4 regions of the Streptomyces sp. NEAU-174 genome follow, and region 2 is predicted to be linked to each of the others. Evidence: riboswitches for the same ligand, from Rfam matches in the RefSeq annotation. Region 2 holds a riboswitch; each other region holds the start of a gene.

Region 1 (4,204 bases), 1.0 Mb from region 2:
GCTCCCGGACCAGCTGCTGCACACGGCCGAGCCGGTGGAGAACTCCCGTGCGTATGTGGCCGACAATTCGGCCGACCACGCCCGTCGCGTCCTGCGCCGCGCGGAGAACCCCGACCGCCCGGGCGAGGACACCGAGCGGCTGCTGGCCACCGCGTTCGCCCATGACATCGCCCTCGCGCCGAAGCCCCGGCGCCGCTCCGGCGGTCCCGACGCGACCTGGTGCCGCTTCTATGAGCACGCCTTCCTCCTCGCCGGAGGGGACGAGATCGTGCTGTGGGAGCTGGAGCACAACCTGACCCGGGACGGCCGGCTGGTGTGCGAGGTGTACCTCGACGAGGTCTCGGCGGAGCTCGCGGCGGACCGCCACGCCCGCGCGCTGGGCGTCGACCTCTGACGTGCGCGGTATCTGACGCTTCCCATCCCCACCCTTCCCATCCCCATCCTTCCCATCCCACCCACCGAGCACCCGCTTGGCCGACACCGGCTCGCCTGGCGGCCCGTCAGCCGGAAGCCTGGTGACGACGGTGACCCCGTGACGACGATGCCGCCGTAACGCTGTGACGGCGGCGGGACGCCGTGACGGCGGCGGGACGCGGACCAGGGAAGCGAGAGAAGCCGGTGCGGGTGCGAGGGAGCAGGGCTCGTACGGGCGCCCGTACGGAGGGCGTTACGGAGCGGCGTACGGCCTGGCCCCGGCTGACCCGCCCGCTCGCCCGCCGCCGCCCCACCACCCGCGTCCGTACGCTCATCGACATCGGTGCCGCGGCCGGTGCCGCGGCGGGTGCCGCCACCGACGCGTCCGCCGGGCCCACCGCGGGGCCCGCTCCGGCCGATGAGAACGGTAAGGAGCCCCCGGGCCGCCGTATGGCCCGCTGGGTCCCCGCCGTCCTCGTCCTCGGCGGCATCGCCTTCGACCTGGCCGCCCCGCCCGGCTACACCGCCTCGCCGTTCTTCGCCGCCGCCCCTTTGGTCGCCGCGGCGCTCTTACCGTTGCGTCAGACCATCGGCACGGCCGTCGTCGCCGTCCTCACCACCTGTCTGCTGGCGGAGTTGCACGGGGTCAGGGACCCGACCCAGGCGGCCACCGAGATCATCACGGTGGCGACCGTGACCGTGCTGGCGGTGGTGATCAACCGCGTCGTACGCCGCAGCCACCACCGGCTCGCCTCGGCGCGCGGTGTCGCGGAGGCGGCCCAGCGCGCCGTCCTGCCCGCGCCGCCCGCCCGGCTCGCCGGGCTGGAGATCGCCGCGCGCTACGTACCGGCGGAGAAGTACGCGGCGATCGGCGGTGATCTGTACGCGGTCCAGGACACCCCGCACGGCGTACGGCTGACCGTCGGGGACGTACGCGGCAAGGGGCTGGGGGCCGTGGAGGTCGTGGCGATCCTCCTGGGCTGCTTCCGGGAGGCCGCGGAGCAGGAGACGACCCTGGAGGCGCTCGTGGGCCGCCTGGAGCGGGCGTTGCAGCGCGAGGGTGCCCGGCGGGCCGACCTGGAGGTGGCCGAGGGGTTCACGACGGCCGTGGTGGCCGAAATTCCCCGTGGCGGCTCCACCCTGCGGCTGATCAACCGCGGCCATCCGGCGCCGCTGCTCCTGGAGGAGGGCGGCGCGGTGCGCGCCCTGGAGCCGGAGGCGTCGGCGCTGCCGGTGGGGATGGGGGAGTTGGCGGGTTGGCCGGACCGGGTGATGGAGCTGGCGTTCGCGGAGGGCGAGACGCTGCTGCTGTTCACGGACGGGGTCACGGAGGCCCGGGACCGCCATGGCGAGTTCTATGACCCGGAGGAGCGGCTGCGCGGCCGCCGCTTCGCCGGTCCGCAGGAGCTGCTGGACGTGTTGGTGGCCGATGTCGAGCGCCATACGGGTGGCGGGACGTCGGACGACATGGCGCTGCTGGCGGTCCGTCGGACGCGGGCCCGCGGCAATGGACGGGACAACGGGGACAACAGGCGGGACAACGGGCGAGAGAGCGGTGGGGGCCCCGGTGGGGGCGATAACAGGCCGAACCCCACGCCCTCCTAGCCGACCGGCCAACCGTACCCCGGCGCACCGTACCCCGGCGCACCGCACCGCACACCCTGCGTAACCGACCGAGCTCCCTCCGCATAACAATTGATGCACGATCGATCCGTATGCGGTTTTGCCAACTCTTGCCCCGCGCGTCGACTCGCCCCCATCTGTCCCTCCTTGAGCGCTAAGTTCATGCCAAAGGTGCGCGGATTCCTCGGAACAGCTTGGAATCACATCGCGCTCTCTATTAACGTTCGATAACGCAGCGCGGTCGTCACAACCGTCGCAAGGGCGGCACCGTGCGCCGTCGCCGAATCCCGTACGCACAGCGGCAGTACCGCACCACCAGCAGCACCAAGGGAACCGGGGAACCAACACCTTGGGGTGAATCGGGTCGAACCTGACCCGTAGGAGACCTTCCTGCTCCGAACCCGTCAGCTAACCCGGTAGGCGAGAGGGAAGGAAAGGAGTGCGCCTCCGTGGCGTCCAACAGGTCTGTCCTGGCCGAGGCCCCGTATCGCACACGGGGAGGCGGTTTGGGGACCGCCACCGCCTACGGCCCCGGCTTCGACGCCGGTGGCGGGATGAGCTCAGGGGACGGCCGATTCGCCCCCGACGACTCATACGACCCATACGGTTTCGCCCCCGACGACCGCTACGCGGATGAGGGCGCCTCCGAGGGCCCGGGTGCCGGATTCGAGGCCGAGACCTGGGAGGAGTGGAACCCCACCGAGGAGTCCATCGCTCCCGTACGCGGCCGGCACCGCGTGGCCAAGCAGCGCGGCGGAACCATGGCGCGCAGCGGCGCCGTCCTCGGGGTCGGCGTGATCGCGGCGGTCGGTGCGGGCGGTATGGCCAGCGCCAAGGACCGTCCCCAGCTCCCCATATCCATGCCGGACCTCGGCCATGTCGCCGATCAGGTCAAGGCCAGCCTGCCCGCCGCCAAGGACCTGCCGGGCATCGGCTCCTGGGCGTCGGACGACAGCAGCGGCGCGCAGACCGCCGCAGCCCCGCTCTCCCAGGCCGGTCTGACCAGCGAGGACGAGCAGCGCGGCACCACCGACGCGGGCGAGGCGCTCCGCGCCCGCATCCTCCAGCAGGCCGAGAACCAGCAGAACGCGGCGGACGAGGACAGCCGCACCGCCGCGGCGCAGGCCGCCGCCAAGGAGGCCAGGGCCGCCGCGGACAAGGCGGCCGACCAGGCCGCGGAGGCGGCCGCCAAGCGGAAGGCCAAGGCCGAGGCGGAGAAGCGGGCCGCCGAGCAGCGGGCGAAGGAGGCGGCCGAGAAGAAGGCCGCGGCCGAGCGCCAGGCCAGGCTCGCCGCCCAGTACACCCTCCCCGTCGCCTCGTACACCCTGACCGCCAGCTTCGGCCAGGCGGGCGACATATGGTCGGCCAACCACACGGGCCAGGACTTCGCCGCCCCGACCGGCACCCCGGTCAAGGCGGTGCACGGCGGCACCATCACCCAGGCGGGCTGGGCCGGTTCGTACGGCTACCGCATCGTGCTGACCATGAGCGACGGCACCGAGCTCTGGTTCTGCCACCTGTCCTCGATGGTGGTCACCTCCGGCAAGGTGTCGACGGGCGATGTCATCGCCCGTGTCGGCGCCACCGGCAATGTGACCGGCCCGCACCTCCACCTCGAGGTCCGGCCGGGCGGCGGCTCGCCGATCGACCCGATGCCCTGGCTGCGCCAGCACGGGCTGAACCCCTGATACCCCGGCGGCCCTGGCGCTCTCTCCCCCCTTGACGCCAGGGCCGCCGGTTCAGGTGCCGATCGATGGGGCCGGGGCCGGAACAACCCCGCCCGGCCAACCGTTGTAGAGACGTATGGCTGACAACACACAGAAGATCGGTGACCTGTCCGTCTTCCCGCTCTCCCTCGGCGGGAACGTCTTCGGCTGGACCGCGAACGAGGCCGAGTCCTTCCGGGTGCTCGACGCCTACGTGGCGGCGGGCGGCAACTTCATCGACACCGCCGATGTCTACTCCGCCTGGGTACCGGGCAACGAGGGCGGCGAGTCCGAGACCATCCTCGGCAACTGGTTCGCCTCCCGCGGCAACCGCTCCGACATCGTCCTCGCCACCAAGGTGGGCGGCGGCGCCCCGGAGCCGCGCGGGCTGACCTCGTCCGCCATCAAATCGGGCGTCGAGGAGTCCCTCCAGCGGCTGCGCACCGACTACATCGACCTCT
Region 2 (4,204 bases):
CCGGTGCGCTCCAGCACCGCCTCCAGGACGGTGGCCGGGCCCGCCCCGGACTCCACGATGGTGTGCAGCTCCTCCATGAGCGTGTTGAACCGCTTGACGGCGTTGGCCGAGCGGGCCGCCATGCCGTACGCCTCGTCGACCCGGCGCAGCGCCTGCGGGAAGGTGATCTTCTCGCGCAGCGACAGCGCGTCGATCATGGCTTCCGCGCGCTCGCCGATGCCGCGCTTGGGCACGTTCAGGATCCGGCGCAGCGGGACGGAGTCCTCGGGGTTGGCCAGCACCCGCAGATAGGCGAGGACGTCCCGGACCTCCTTGCGCTCGTAGAAGCGCACGCCGCCGACGACCTTGTACGGCAGCCCGACGCGGATGAAGACCTCTTCGAAGACACGGGACTGGGCGTTGGTGCGGTAGAAGACCGCCACGTCCCCGGCCTTGGCGTCGCCCGCGTCGGTCAGCCGGTCGATCTCGTCGGCGACGAACTGGGCCTCGTCGTGCTCGGTGTCGGCCACATAGCCGGTGATCTCGGTCCCGGCGCCGGCGTCCGTCCACAGGTTCTTCGGGCGGCGGTTCTCATTGCGCTCGATGACCGCGTTGGCCGCGCTCAGGATGGTCTGGGTGGAGCGGTAGTTCTGCTCGAGGAGGATCGTCCGCGCGGTGGGGTAGTCCTCCTCGAACTGGAGGATGTTACGGATCGTGGCGCCCCGGAAGGCGTAGATCGACTGGTCGGCGTCGCCCACCACGCACAGCTCGGCGGCCGTGGTCTCCTCGGTGTCGGTGCCCACCAGCTCGCGCACGAGTGTGTACTGCGCGTGGTTGGTGTCCTGGTACTCGTCCACCAGGACGTGCCGGAAGCGGCGGCGGTAGTGCTCGGCGACGTCCGGGAACGCCTGGAGCAGATTGACCGTGGTCATGATGATGTCGTCGAAGTCCAGCGCGTTGGCCTCGCGCAGCCGCGCCTGGTACATCACATACGCCTCGGCCAGCGTCTTCTCAAAACCGTCTGCCGCCTGCCCGGCGAAGGTCTCCTCGTCGATCAGCTCGTTCTTGAGGTTGGAGATCTTGGCGCTGAAGGACTTCGGCGGGAACCGCTTGGGGTCGAGATCCAGATCCCGGCAGACCAGCGCCATCAGTCGCTTGGAGTCGGCCGCGTCGTAGATCGAGAACGACGAGGTGAAGCCCAGCTTCTTCGACTCCCGGCGCAGGATGCGGACACAGGCGCTGTGGAAGGTGGACACCCACATGGCGTTGGCCCGGGGGCCGACGAGCTCCTCGACGCGCTCCTTCATCTCGCCCGCCGCCTTGTTGGTGAAGGTGATGGCGAGGATCTGGCCGGGGTGGGTGGAGCGGGCGCCGAGCAGATAGGCGATGCGGTGGGTGAGCACCCGGGTCTTGCCGGAGCCGGCGCCCGCGACGATCAGCAGCGGCGAGCCGGTGTGCTCCACGGCGGCCCGCTGCTGCTCGTTCAACCCCTCGAGCAGGGCGGACGGGTCCACGACGGGCCGGGCCGCGCCGTCCCGGTAGTGGGCCTCCCGGGGCACGGGCGCGTCGAAATCGCCGCTGAAGAGGTGATGCGGCACGTCCTCGGCACCGCCGTGACCAGGGTGTGCCGATTCCTCGGGCGGCGGTGGCCGCTCCTCGTCCGAAGGAGGCCCGAGGTCCGCCAGGAAGCTGTCGTCAAAGAGGCTGCTCATCGCTCCCCGAGTCTAGGCCGCCCCACTGACAGCCGACGTCCGAACATCACGAAACGGTTTCGGGCAAAACGGTCACCAGTCTTCACAGGAGCCCCACGTGTTGGCTACCGTCCTGCGTCAGGCGGCCCGGAAGATCCGTCGGCGAACCACGTCGGCACGGGCTGCCTCCGCCGAGTCCGGTACGCCGTGAGGCGCCCGGAGCCGGGGACCCAACAACGCAACACCGGGGTGAATCGGCCCGAAACGGTGCGGCACGGACAGTGCCGCCCGGACACGGCCGTAGGGCAGCCTTCCGTACCGCCCGAACCCGACAGCTAACCCGGTAGGCGGTCCACGGAAGGAGTCGCCTCCCTTGGCGTCGCACCGCAAGCCGCGGAGCCGAATACCCGCCCCGCTCACCGGTCACAGCCGCCGTACGGCCGTCGGGTTCACCACGGCCGCCCTCGCATCCGTCACCCTCCTCTCCCAGTCGGCCAACGCCGCGCCCACCGACCCCAAGCCGGCCGCCCAGTCGATCGAGCAGGTGAAGGAGAAGGTCGACACCCTGTACCACCAGGCGGAGACCGCCACCCAGCGCTACAACGCCGCCAAGGAGCGCACCGACCAGCAGCGGGCCAAGGTCGACAAGCTGCTGGACTCCGTCGCCCAGCGCACCGAGAAGCTCAACGAGGCGCGGCGCATGCTCGGCAACTACGCCGCCGCCCAGTACCGCGACGGCGGAATGGCCCGCTCCGCCGCGACCCTGCTGTTCTCCAACGATCCGCAGGACGTCTTCGACCAGTCGCATCTGATGGACCGGATGACCGGCCGGCAGAAGCAGGCCGTCGACGACTTCCAGAAGCAGCGGGTGAAGGCCGCCAAGGAGCGCGGCAAGGCCAGCGAGAGCCTCGCCTCGCTGACCGCGTCCCAGAAGCAGCTGAAGGTCCAGAAGAAGACCGTCCAGGACAAGCTGACCGAGGCGCGGCGGCTGCTGGCGAATCTGACCGCCAAGGAGAAGGCGCGGCTGGCGGCGATCGAGAAGAAGAAGGCGGAGGAGGCCCGCCGTAAGGCCGCCGAGCTGGCCGAGAAGCAGCGGCAGGAGGCGGCCGCGCGCAAGAAGCAGCAGGAGCAGGAGCAGCAGAACGCGGGTGGCTCCGGTTCGACGGCGCCCTCCACCCCCTCGGCCCCGGCAGGCAGCTCCAAGGCGGCCCAGGCCATTGCCTTCGCCAAGGCGCAGCTCGGCAAGCCGTACGTCTGGGGCGCCACCGGGCCCAGCTCCTTCGACTGCTCGGGGCTGACGCAGGCGGCCTGGAAGTCGGCCGGGATCTCGCTGCCGCGCACCACCTGGGACCAGGTGAAGGCCGGTACGCGGGTCTCGACGTCGCAGCTCCAGCCGGGCGATCTCGTCTTCTTCTACGACGACATCAGCCATGTCGGCCTCTACATCGGCGACGGGATGATGATCCACGCGCCGAAGCCGGGCGATGTGGTGAAGAAGGCGCCGATCACGGAGATGCCGATCTACGGGAGCGTACGGCCCTCGTAGGCCCCCTGATCCCGACGATGCCGCTGCCCGGGGCCGGGACCCCGGGCAGCGGCATCGTCATCGGCTCGGCGGCGCCGTCAGCGCTTCAGCGGCGCCGCCAGCGCCTCAGGTGCCGGGCTTGCGCCCGTAGACGTACACGTCGTCGCCGTTCTTCAGCAGGCTCCAGTACTTCTTGGCGTCGCCCTTACGCATGTTGACGCAGCCGTGGGAGCCGGGCGGCGACCATACGCTGCCGTCGATCGAATGAAACGCCTGGCCGCCGTCGAAGAACTGGCTGTAGGGCATGGCGACCTTGTAGAGCGTCGACCAGTGGTTGATGTTCCGCCAGTAGACCCTCTTCAGCCCGGTGCGGGTCTCGAAGCCGTCCCGCCCGGACCGCACCGGCACCGGTCCGTAGACCAGCCGGGAGCCGTCCTGGACCCAGCTCAGCTGGCGGGTGAGGTCGACGCAGGCGATCCGGCCCTTGTTGGTCGGGCACTTCCGCGCCGCGTTCGGGTTGTGCCCGGCGGCCTTCTGGGCGCTGATGAGGTTCATCACACCCGAGGTGATCGGGCCCGCGTAGCCGATCGTCGGACTGATGCCGTGGTCGATCTGGAACTTCTGGATCGCGAGACAGTCCGCTCGCGACTGCCGCCCGTCCACCGGACGGCCCAGGAAGCGCTCGGCCTGCCGCTGATACGGCCCCGCGGTGGTCGTGCACGACGACGCGGCCATGCTCACCGGTGTCACCGTGCCGGCCGACCGGCCCAGCGGCCGCGCCTGAGCCTGCGCCGGACCGGCGACGGCCACCGCGAGCGGCACCACCATCCCCGCCAGCCCCAGCGCGACGCCCACGCGCCGCCCATGACTTCTGACTGCCCCCAATACCCCCATTGGCCACTCCTCTCGACTGCCTCGCTCTTTACTAAGACAGCTCGCGAGTGCAAACGGTTGCCTCGGGATCGTGTCGCGTTGTCGTGGGATTACCCCCAGAACATTCGTTCGTCAG
Region 3 (4,204 bases), on a different contig from region 2:
ACCGGCTGGCCACGGTCGGCGGCCGGGCCGACGAGCTCTGCCGTTACGCGGTGCTCTTCGGCGACCCGCAGCTGGCGCTGACCGCCGTGGAGCGGGTGCTCGACATCAGCCCCGAGGAGGTGCGGGCCGTGGCCGCGGCGCGGCTGCGCCCCGACAACCGCGCCGTGCTGGTCTACGAGCCCGTCCAGGGCGCCGAGGACGCAGCCGACACCGCCGAAGCCGCCGAGACCGACGCAGAAGGGGAGGCGGCCCAGTGAGCGACGCCGTCACCGCGACCATGACCTTCCACCCGCAGCCCAAGGGCGGCGCCCCCAGGCCGTGGGCGTTCCCCGCCCCCGAGCGCGGTGAGCTGCCCAACGGCCTCACCGTGCTGCGCTGCCACCGCCCCGGCCAGCAGGTCGTCGCCGTGGAGATCAACCTGGAGGCGCCGCTGGACGCCGAGCCGGCCGGGCTCGAAGGCGTCGCCACGATCATGGCGCGCGCCCTGTCGGAGGGCACCGACAAGCACGACGCCGAGGAGTTCGCCGCCGAGCTCGAGCGCTGCGGCGCCACGCTGGACGCCCACGCCGACCACGCCGGCGTCCGCGTCTCCCTGGAGGTCCCGGTCTCCCGGCTGCCCAAGGCGCTCGGTCTGGTGGCCGACGCGCTGCGCGCCCCCGCCTTCCCGGACGGCGAGGTCGAGCGGCTGGTGCGCAACCGGCTGGACGAGATCCCCCATGAGCTGGCCAACCCGGCCCGCCGCGCCTCGATGGCCCTCTCCGCGGAGCTCTTCCCGGCCGAGTCGCGGATGTCCCGGCCGCGCCAGGGCACCCAGGAGACCATCGAGGGCATCGACGCCGCGGCCGTGCGGGCCTTCTACGAGGCACATATCCGCCCCTCCACCGCCACCGCCGTCATCGTGGGCGACCTCGGCGGCGTCGACCTGGACCGGGCGCTCGCGGACACCCTCGGCGCCTGGACGGGCGGGGCGGGCGCGCCGCGCACGGCTCCGCCGATCGTCGCGGACGACACCGGCCGTGTGGTGATCGTCGACCGGCCGGGCGCGGTGCAGACCCAGCTGCTCATCGGGCGCGTGGGCGCCGACCGCCACGACCGGGTCTGGCCCGCGCAGGTGCTCGGCACGTACTGCCTGGGCGGCACCCTCACCTCCCGCCTCGACCGCGTGCTGCGCGAGGAGAAGGGCTACACCTACGGGGTGCGCGCCTTCGGCCAGGTGCTGCGCTCCGGGCCCCCGTCGCCCACGGGCGGCTCCTCGGGCGCCTCGATGCTGGCGATCAGCGGCTCGGTGGCCACCGAGGTCACCGGCCCCGCGCTGGACGACCTCTGGAAGGTGCTGCGCACGCTGAAGGAGCAGGGGCTGACCGACGACGAGCGCGATGTCGCGGTGCAGAACCTGGTGGGCGTCGCCCCGCTGAAGTACGAGACGGCGGCGTCCGTCGCGAACACCCTCGCGGACCAGGTCGAGCAGCATCTTCCGGACGACTTCCAGGCGCAGTTGTACGCCCGGCTGGCGGAGACCGGCACGGTGGAGGCCACCGCCGCGGTGGTGAGCGCCTTCCCGGCGGACCGGCTGGTCACGGTGCTGGTCGGGGACGCCTCGGCGATCGAGGAGCCGGTCCGGGCGCTGGGCATCGGCGAGGTCAGCGTCATCTCCAACTGAGGCGGGGAGAGTTGGCCGGATCCGTGCGCTGAACCACCGGTCCGGCCGACTCGCTGACGGTCCCGCGGACGGTCCGGTGGGCCTCCGGTCCATGAGCCGGCGGCGGAGGGACCCCGGCCCCGGAAGGGCGCCGGAGTCCATCCGACATGCCCGATTTATAGGATTGACTGCTTGTTTGGTTTGTGGGGAGAGCAACAAAAAACCGGAACCGTTTGGTGATCGAAAGCGAGCCCGTTTAGCGTCAGTCCGGCTGTTCGCCAGCGACCCGCCGCACCCGCGGCACCGGACAGTCATCGCCGAGTCCCCGTACGGCGCAAGCCAGGGGAGCCGGGGACCCAACACGTCCCCAGGGGTGAATCGGGCGCCTTCCCCGGCCGGGGGAGGGGTCCGTAGGAGACCTTCCTGCTCCGAACCCGTCAGCTAACCCGGTAGGCGAGAAGGAAGGAAAGGAGTGCGCCTCAGTATGGCGTCCACCCGCACTGCCACCGGGAAGCACCGCCGCACCACCAAGGTCAACATCCGCACGAGCGCCAACGTCGTGGGCATCACGACCGTCGCCTCGGGTGTGGTCGCCGGGATCACCGGACAGGCGTTCGCGGCCGACGGGGCCCCCGATCCCCAGCAGACCGGTCTGACCCAGGCGATCGTGATCGGCGACGGGATCGCGGACCACATCGAGGCCCAGGCGCAGTCCCAGGAGACCGCCGCCGAGCAGGCCGCCGCCAAGGCCAAGGCAGAGGCGATCGCCCGCCAGGAGGCCGCCAGGAAGGCGGAGGCCGCGGCGAAGAAGGCCAAGGCCGAGCGCGAGGCCAAGGAGCGCGCGGCGCGCGAGGCCGAGCGCAAGCGCCTCAACACCTTCGTGTCGCCGATCAGCGGCTCCTACGTCTCCACCGGCTACCAGGCGTCCAGCGGGCTGTGGTCCTCCGGCACCCACACCGGTATCGACTTCCACGCCTCCACCGGCACCACGGTGCACTCCGTGGGCATGGGCGAGATCGTCGAGGCGGGCTGGGGCGGCTCCTACGGCAACAATGTCGTCATCAAGATGAACGACGGCACGTACACCCAGTACGGCCACCTGTCGTCGATCAGCGTCTCGGTCGGCCAGAAGGTCACCCCCGGCCAGCAGATCGGCCTGTCGGGCGCCACCGGGAACGTCACCGGACCGCATCTGCACTTCGAGGCCCGCACCAGCCCGGACTACGGCTCGGACATGGACCCGCTGTCGTACCTGCGTAACCACGGCGTCAACGTCTGACGCACGGCGTCAACGTCTGACCCGTCGCGCGTCCGGCGCGAACGCCGCGCGGGTCCCACGATCCCGGGATCCCGGGATTCCGAGACCCCGTGAGACTTCCGAGAAGGCCCCGTCCGCCGGACGGGGCCTTCGGCGTGCCACCGCCCGGCTGACCAAAAAATATCCATGAAATGCTTCCCGCCATCGGAAATGGCGGCCGCGTGGAATAGAGTCTGTCAACGCGCGTTCCATGGTTAGTTTCGCGGGCGTTAAGGCGGAGGTTCGACAATGCGGGACCGTAAATGAGCGGGGATACGAACGCGGTCCAGGGCGGTCGCCGGATTTCGGCACACGCGATCTGCGCGGCGATTCGCGACGACATCGTCTCCGGTGCGTATCAGCCCGGCAGCCGCCTCACCGAGGAACTGCTCGCCCGGCGCTACGGCGTCTCCCGGGTGCCGGTCCGCGAGGCCCTGCGCACCCTGGAGTCCGAGGGCTTTGTGACCACCCGGCGGCACGCGGGGGCCTGCGTCGCCCAGCCCTCCGAGCGCGAGGCGGCCGATCTGCTGGACATCCGCGCGCTGCTGGAGCCGCTGGGCGCCGCACGGGCCGCACAGCGCCGCACCGAGGCCCATCTGAAGGTGCTGCGCGGACTGGTCCGGCTCGGCCGGGAGCGGGCCCAGGGCGGTCAGCTCGGCGAACTGCGGCCGCTGGGCGACTGGTTCCACGAGACGCTCGCCCAGGCGTCCGGCAGCCCGAGCCTGGCCGCGCTGCTCGTCCAGCTGCGCCGTAAGACCGCGTGGGTGTACGCGGCCGCTCCCGGCCCGCGGCCCGCGCCCCCCGAGGGCGCCGTGCGCCCCGACCCGGCCGCGCGGGCCATGGAGTCCTGGGCGGAGCACGGCGCGCTGGTGGACGCGGTGGCGCGCGGCGACGCCGACCGCGCGCGGGCGCTCGCCACCGCGCACACCGAGCGCGCGCTGTCGGAATACCGGCTGCGCCGCCCGATTCCGGTGAGGACTTCGAAACATTCCGTCAACACGGCGAGCGGCCGGAATTAACAGAGCTCCCGTATACAACTCTTGGGAATTCTGTACGCGGAAACATGAAAACGGCGGGGCTGCGGTGACCATTACGGCCACCGCGGCCCCGCCGTGCCGAATCCCTGAAATCACTCCGGGAATCACCAGGGAATTCCAGGCAGGGCTCGCCCGGGGTCAGACGGTCTCGGGAAGCTCCTCGAGCCCCTCCGCCACCAGCTTCGCCAGACGGTCGAGCGCCACCTCGGCGTCGTCCGCGTCGGAAGCGAG
Region 4 (4,204 bases), on a different contig from region 2:
ATGATCAGCCGTGTGACCTTGGCGTGACCTGGGATACATCGCCTTGTGATGATCGAGTGCCCTCGCTATGTTCACCGGCAAACCTTGTCGCCATAGGGCCATAGCGCCATAGGAGAGGTCAATCGCATGCGTTCCGGTAATGGTCGACACCGTCGCCCCCGTCAGGCCCCGGCCATCATCGTCGCGGCGGGGGTCACGGGAGCGGGCCTCGCCATACCCCTCTTCGGGGCGGCCGGCGCACAGGCCGCCCAGACCGCCACCTGGGATCACGTCGCCGAGTGCGAGAGCGGCGGTATGTGGAGCGCCAACGAGGGCAACGGCTTCTACGGCGGGCTCCAGCTGACCCTCGACATGTGGAAGAAGTACGGCGGCACGGAGTACGCCCCGCGCCCCGACCTGGCCAGCCGCTCCCAGCAGATATCCGTCGCCGAGGCGATCCTGGGCGACCGCGGCCCCGACGCCTGGCCGAGCTGTGCGCTGGGCGCCGGGCTCACCGACGGCGGTGGCGCCCCCGATGTGGACCCCGGCAGCACGGCCACCTCGGACCCGGGGACGGGCCGCGGCGATGACGACCCGGGGGACCGGGGGCGGGACGGCTCCTCCTCGGACGCCGACCGTTCGGGGACGTCCGACGGCGCCGACGGGCCGGACGCGCCGGACGCGTCCGGGTCGGCCGAGGGTACGGAGGCGCCCCACACCTCCAAGTCCCCCGACGGGTTGGACGGCTCCGCCTCGGACGACCCGGCGGCGGACGATTCGGATGCGCACGATTCGGAGGCGGACGGCCCCTCGGGCTCGGACCGCCCCTCGGCGTCGGACGACTCCAGGACCCCCTCGGCCGACCCGTCGCCCTCCGGCCGCCACCGCGGCTCCCCGGACGCCGGGGAGGGGGCCGACGACGGCGACGCGGGGAGCGCACGGCCCTCCGGGCGCCATGCCTCGCGCGGCGCTTCGGACCGCGACGCGGGCTCCACGGACGACGATTACACTGTTCGCCCCGGTGACAACCTGTCAGGGATCGCCGAGCACCAGAATGTGTCCCGGGGTTGGGAAGGGCTCTACGAGTCCAACGAGGACCTCATCGGAACCGACCCCGATCTGATCATCCCTGGTCAGCGACTTGACCTCACCATCAGGGAGCAGTGATTCGGGGGGAATTGCCCGATCTGGACCCGGTGAGACATACATCTCGTCACATTTTCCGGGGCGCACCTCGTGTCCGATCCCTCCTCACCCGGCCCCACCTGCGCCGATGTGGGCCGGGTGAGATCAATTACAGCCCCATTCACTGCCCTTGGGGTGTTTGAACGTTCTTGGCAGGTGTGTTTAACGTCTTTCCGCTCGCCACCGCGGGCACCGTCGATCGTCACGCCGAATCCTGCCGGCGGTCGGGGGGAAGCCGACGCGTCAGCGCCGAAGGCAGGAGCGGGGGACCCAAGGTAGGTGCCGAGTGGCCTGTGGATACGGGCTTGTCGGCTAGGGGTGAAGCCGGGAGCGACCATCGCGACCGGCCGGGCAACTCACGTCCGAACCCGACAGCTCACCTCGTAGGCGTCGGTGAGGAAACGAACCAAAATGCTCAAGTCCAACGGGAAGCACCGCCGCCCCTCCAAGGCCACCCGTATCGCCGCGCTCACCGGTCTCGCCGGTGCCGCCGTGGCGGCACCGCTCATCGGGGCGACCTCCGCCTCCGCGGCCACCACCTCGCAGTGGGACCAGGTCGCGCAGTGCGAGTCCGGTGGCAACTGGTCGATCAACACCGGCAACGGCTACTTCGGCGGCTTGCAGTTCTCGAGCTCCACCTGGGCCGCCTACGGCGGCACGGCCTACGCCTCCACCGCGGACAAGGCCAGCAAGGCCCAGCAGATCCAGATCGCCGAGAAGGTCCTGGGCAGCCAGGGCAAGGGCGCCTGGCCGGTCTGCGGCAAGGGTCTGACCTCCGGCGGCAGCCCCTCCGCCCCGTCCGCGCCCTCCGGCTCGCAGGACCAGCCCTCGGCGACCACCAAGTCCGCCCCGGCCGCCCAGCCGGCGCAGCCGAAGGCCCAGCCGCGCACCGCGCCCGAGCACGCCGCGCGGCAGCAGACTCGTGGCCCGATCAAGAAGGGTGACGGCGAGTACAAGGTCAAGTCCGGCGACACCCTCGGCAAGATCGCCAAGGTTCACGACGTCAAGGGCGGCTGGAAGAAGCTCTTCGAGCTGAACAAGGACATCGTGGAGCAGGCCGACCTGATCTTCCCGGGCCAGCAGCTGCACCTCCGCTGAGCCACGGTCATGACGGGCCCCGGCCGGGCGTGCCGCCCCTATGGCGCGCCCGGCCGGGGCTTTCCCAATGCGCGGGAATTCTGGATTTTGATCCGGAATCCGGCGTTTTGTGTCGTGCCCCTGTCTCGTGGGGCGGGCGAACGCGGGGCGCAGCCCTCCCGGCCCGTTAGGCTCGTGCTGCTACCGCAGACCCATACGAAGGAGAACCTCGTGCCGTCCATCGACGTCGTCGTAGCTCGCGAGATCCTCGACTCGCGAGGCAACCCCACGGTCGAGGTCGAGGTCGGCCTCGACGACGGCAGCACCGGCCGTGCCGCCGTGCCGTCCGGCGCCTCCACCGGCGCCTTCGAGGCCCTCGAGCTCCGTGACGGCGACAAGAACCGCTACAGCGGCAAGGGCGTGGAGAAGGCCGTCCTCGCCGTGATCGAGCAGATCGGCCCCGAGCTGGTCGGCTATGACGCCACCGAGCAGCGGCTGATCGACCAGGCGATGTTCGACCTGGACGCCACCCCGGACAAGTCCTCGCTCGGTGCCAACGCGATCCTCGGCGTCTCCCTCGCCGTCGCGCACGCCGCCTCCGAGGCGTCCGACCTCCCCCTCTTCCGCTACCTCGGCGGCCCGAACGCCCATCTGCTGCCGGTGCCGATGATGAACATCCTCAACGGCGGGTCGCACGCCGACTCCAATGTGGACATCCAGGAGTTCATGATCGCCCCCGTGGGCGCGGAGTCCTTCTCCGAGGCCCTGCGCTGGGGGGCCGAGGTCTACCACACCCTGAAGTCGGTGCTGAAGGAGCGCGGTCTGTCCACCGGCCTCGGCGACGAGGGCGGCTTCGCGCCGAACCTCGGCTCCAACCGCGAGGCCCTCGACCTGATCCTCGAGGCGGTCAAGAAGGCCGGCTACCAGCCGGGCCAGGACATCGCGCTCGCGCTGGACGTCGCCGCCTCCGAGTTCTACAAGGACGGCGCGTACCAGTTCGAGGGCCAGTCCCGCTCCGCCGCCGAGATGACCTCGTACTACGCCGAGCTGGTCGCCGCGTACCCGCTGGTCTCCATCGAGGACCCGCTGAACGAGGAGGACTGGGACGGCTGGAAGACCATCACCGAGCAGCTCGGCGACAAGGTCCAGCTGGTCGGCGACGACCTCTTCGTCACCAACCCCGAGCGGCTGTCCCGCGGTATCGACAGCGACACCGCGAACGCCCTGCTGGTCAAGGTCAACCAGATCGGCTCGCTGACCGAGACCCTCGACGCGGTCGAGCTGGCCCAGCGCAACGGCTACAAGTGCATGATGTCGCACCGCTCCGGTGAGACCGAGGACGTCACCATCGCCGACCTGGCCGTCGCCACCAACTGCGGCCAGATCAAGACCGGTGCCCCGGCCCGCTCCGAGCGGGTGGCCAAGTACAACCAGCTGCTGCGCATCGAGGAGATCCTCGACGACGCCGCGGTGTACGCGGGCCGTTCCGCCTTCCCGCGCTTCAAGGGCTGAGCGGACACGTCTGACGCCCGTCCCCGGCCGTGGTCCCGTACCGTGGCCGGGGACGGCGTCGCTCGACGGCGTTACCCAAGCGAAGTCATCACCGGGGAGGCGACGTGCCGGCGGATCGGGAACGGTTCTCCACCGCGACCAGGCTCAAGGCGCTCGGCGAGCACGCCGCCGCCCGGGTCTACCGCGTGCGCACCAAGCGCCGCCGCGGCCGGCTGACCGGCCGGGCCGCCCTGCTCGCGCTGGTCGTCTGCTCCCTCGTCGTGGCGCTCGCCTATCCGATGCGGCAGTACATCTCCCAGCGCTCCGACATCGCCGAGCAGCGGCACGAGGCCCAGCGGGCCCGCGAGGACGTGAAGAAGCTGCGGGAGCGGAAGGCCCGGCTGCGCGACCCCGCCTACACCGAGCAGCAGGCCCGGGAGCGGCTGCACTTCCTGATGCCGGGGGAGACCGG

The links. Region 2 has a riboswitch for cyclic di-AMP ahead of ACT2CW_RS00610 (C40 family peptidase). Riboswitches for the same ligand answer to the same signal wherever they lie in the genome.
Region 1: it holds a riboswitch for cyclic di-AMP, as region 2 does, so the genes downstream of both, ACT2CW_RS05110 (M23 family metallopeptidase) here and ACT2CW_RS00610 (C40 family peptidase) in region 2, are expected to answer to the same signal.
Region 3: it holds a riboswitch for cyclic di-AMP, as region 2 does, so the genes downstream of both, ACT2CW_RS33740 (M23 family metallopeptidase) here and ACT2CW_RS00610 (C40 family peptidase) in region 2, are expected to answer to the same signal.
Region 4: it holds a riboswitch for cyclic di-AMP, as region 2 does, so the genes downstream of both, ACT2CW_RS44745 (LysM peptidoglycan-binding domain-containing protein) here and ACT2CW_RS00610 (C40 family peptidase) in region 2, are expected to answer to the same signal.

Annotation. Positions count from the first base shown of each region.
Region 1 is NZ_JBQTCE010000001.1:1,163,253-1,167,456, forward strand. Features, by position in the region: gene ACT2CW_RS05100 (DUF6227 family protein) at 1-394, shown strand, start outside; gene ACT2CW_RS05105 (PP2C family protein-serine/threonine phosphatase) at 619-2,019, shown strand; cyclic di-AMP (ydaO/yuaA leader) riboswitch at 2,341-2,475, shown strand; gene ACT2CW_RS05110 (M23 family metallopeptidase) at 2,487-3,725, shown strand; gene ACT2CW_RS05115 (aldo/keto reductase) at 3,841-4,204, shown strand, end outside.
Region 2 is NZ_JBQTCE010000001.1:140,361-144,564, forward strand. Features, by position in the region: gene pcrA (DNA helicase PcrA) at 1-1,691, opposite strand, end outside; cyclic di-AMP (ydaO/yuaA leader) riboswitch at 1,850-2,035, shown strand; gene ACT2CW_RS00610 (C40 family peptidase) at 2,044-3,216, shown strand; gene ACT2CW_RS00615 (L,D-transpeptidase) at 3,322-4,080, opposite strand; gene ACT2CW_RS00620 (hypothetical protein) at 4,201-4,204, opposite strand, start outside.
Region 3 is NZ_JBQTCE010000013.1:270,981-275,184, reverse strand. Features, by position in the region: gene ACT2CW_RS33750 (M16 family metallopeptidase) at 1-257, shown strand, start outside; gene ACT2CW_RS33745 (M16 family metallopeptidase) at 278-1,660, shown strand; cyclic di-AMP (ydaO/yuaA leader) riboswitch at 1,945-2,109, shown strand; gene ACT2CW_RS33740 (M23 family metallopeptidase) at 2,124-2,918, shown strand; gene ACT2CW_RS33735 (GntR family transcriptional regulator) at 3,200-3,955, shown strand; gene ACT2CW_RS33730 (HPr family phosphocarrier protein) at 4,112-4,204, opposite strand, start outside.
Region 4 is NZ_JBQTCE010000024.1:95,575-99,778, reverse strand. Features, by position in the region: gene ACT2CW_RS44750 (transglycosylase family protein) at 127-1,146, shown strand; cyclic di-AMP (ydaO/yuaA leader) riboswitch at 1,402-1,569, shown strand; gene ACT2CW_RS44745 (LysM peptidoglycan-binding domain-containing protein) at 1,576-2,262, shown strand; gene eno (phosphopyruvate hydratase) at 2,473-3,753, shown strand; gene ACT2CW_RS44735 (FtsB family cell division protein) at 3,858-4,204, shown strand, end outside.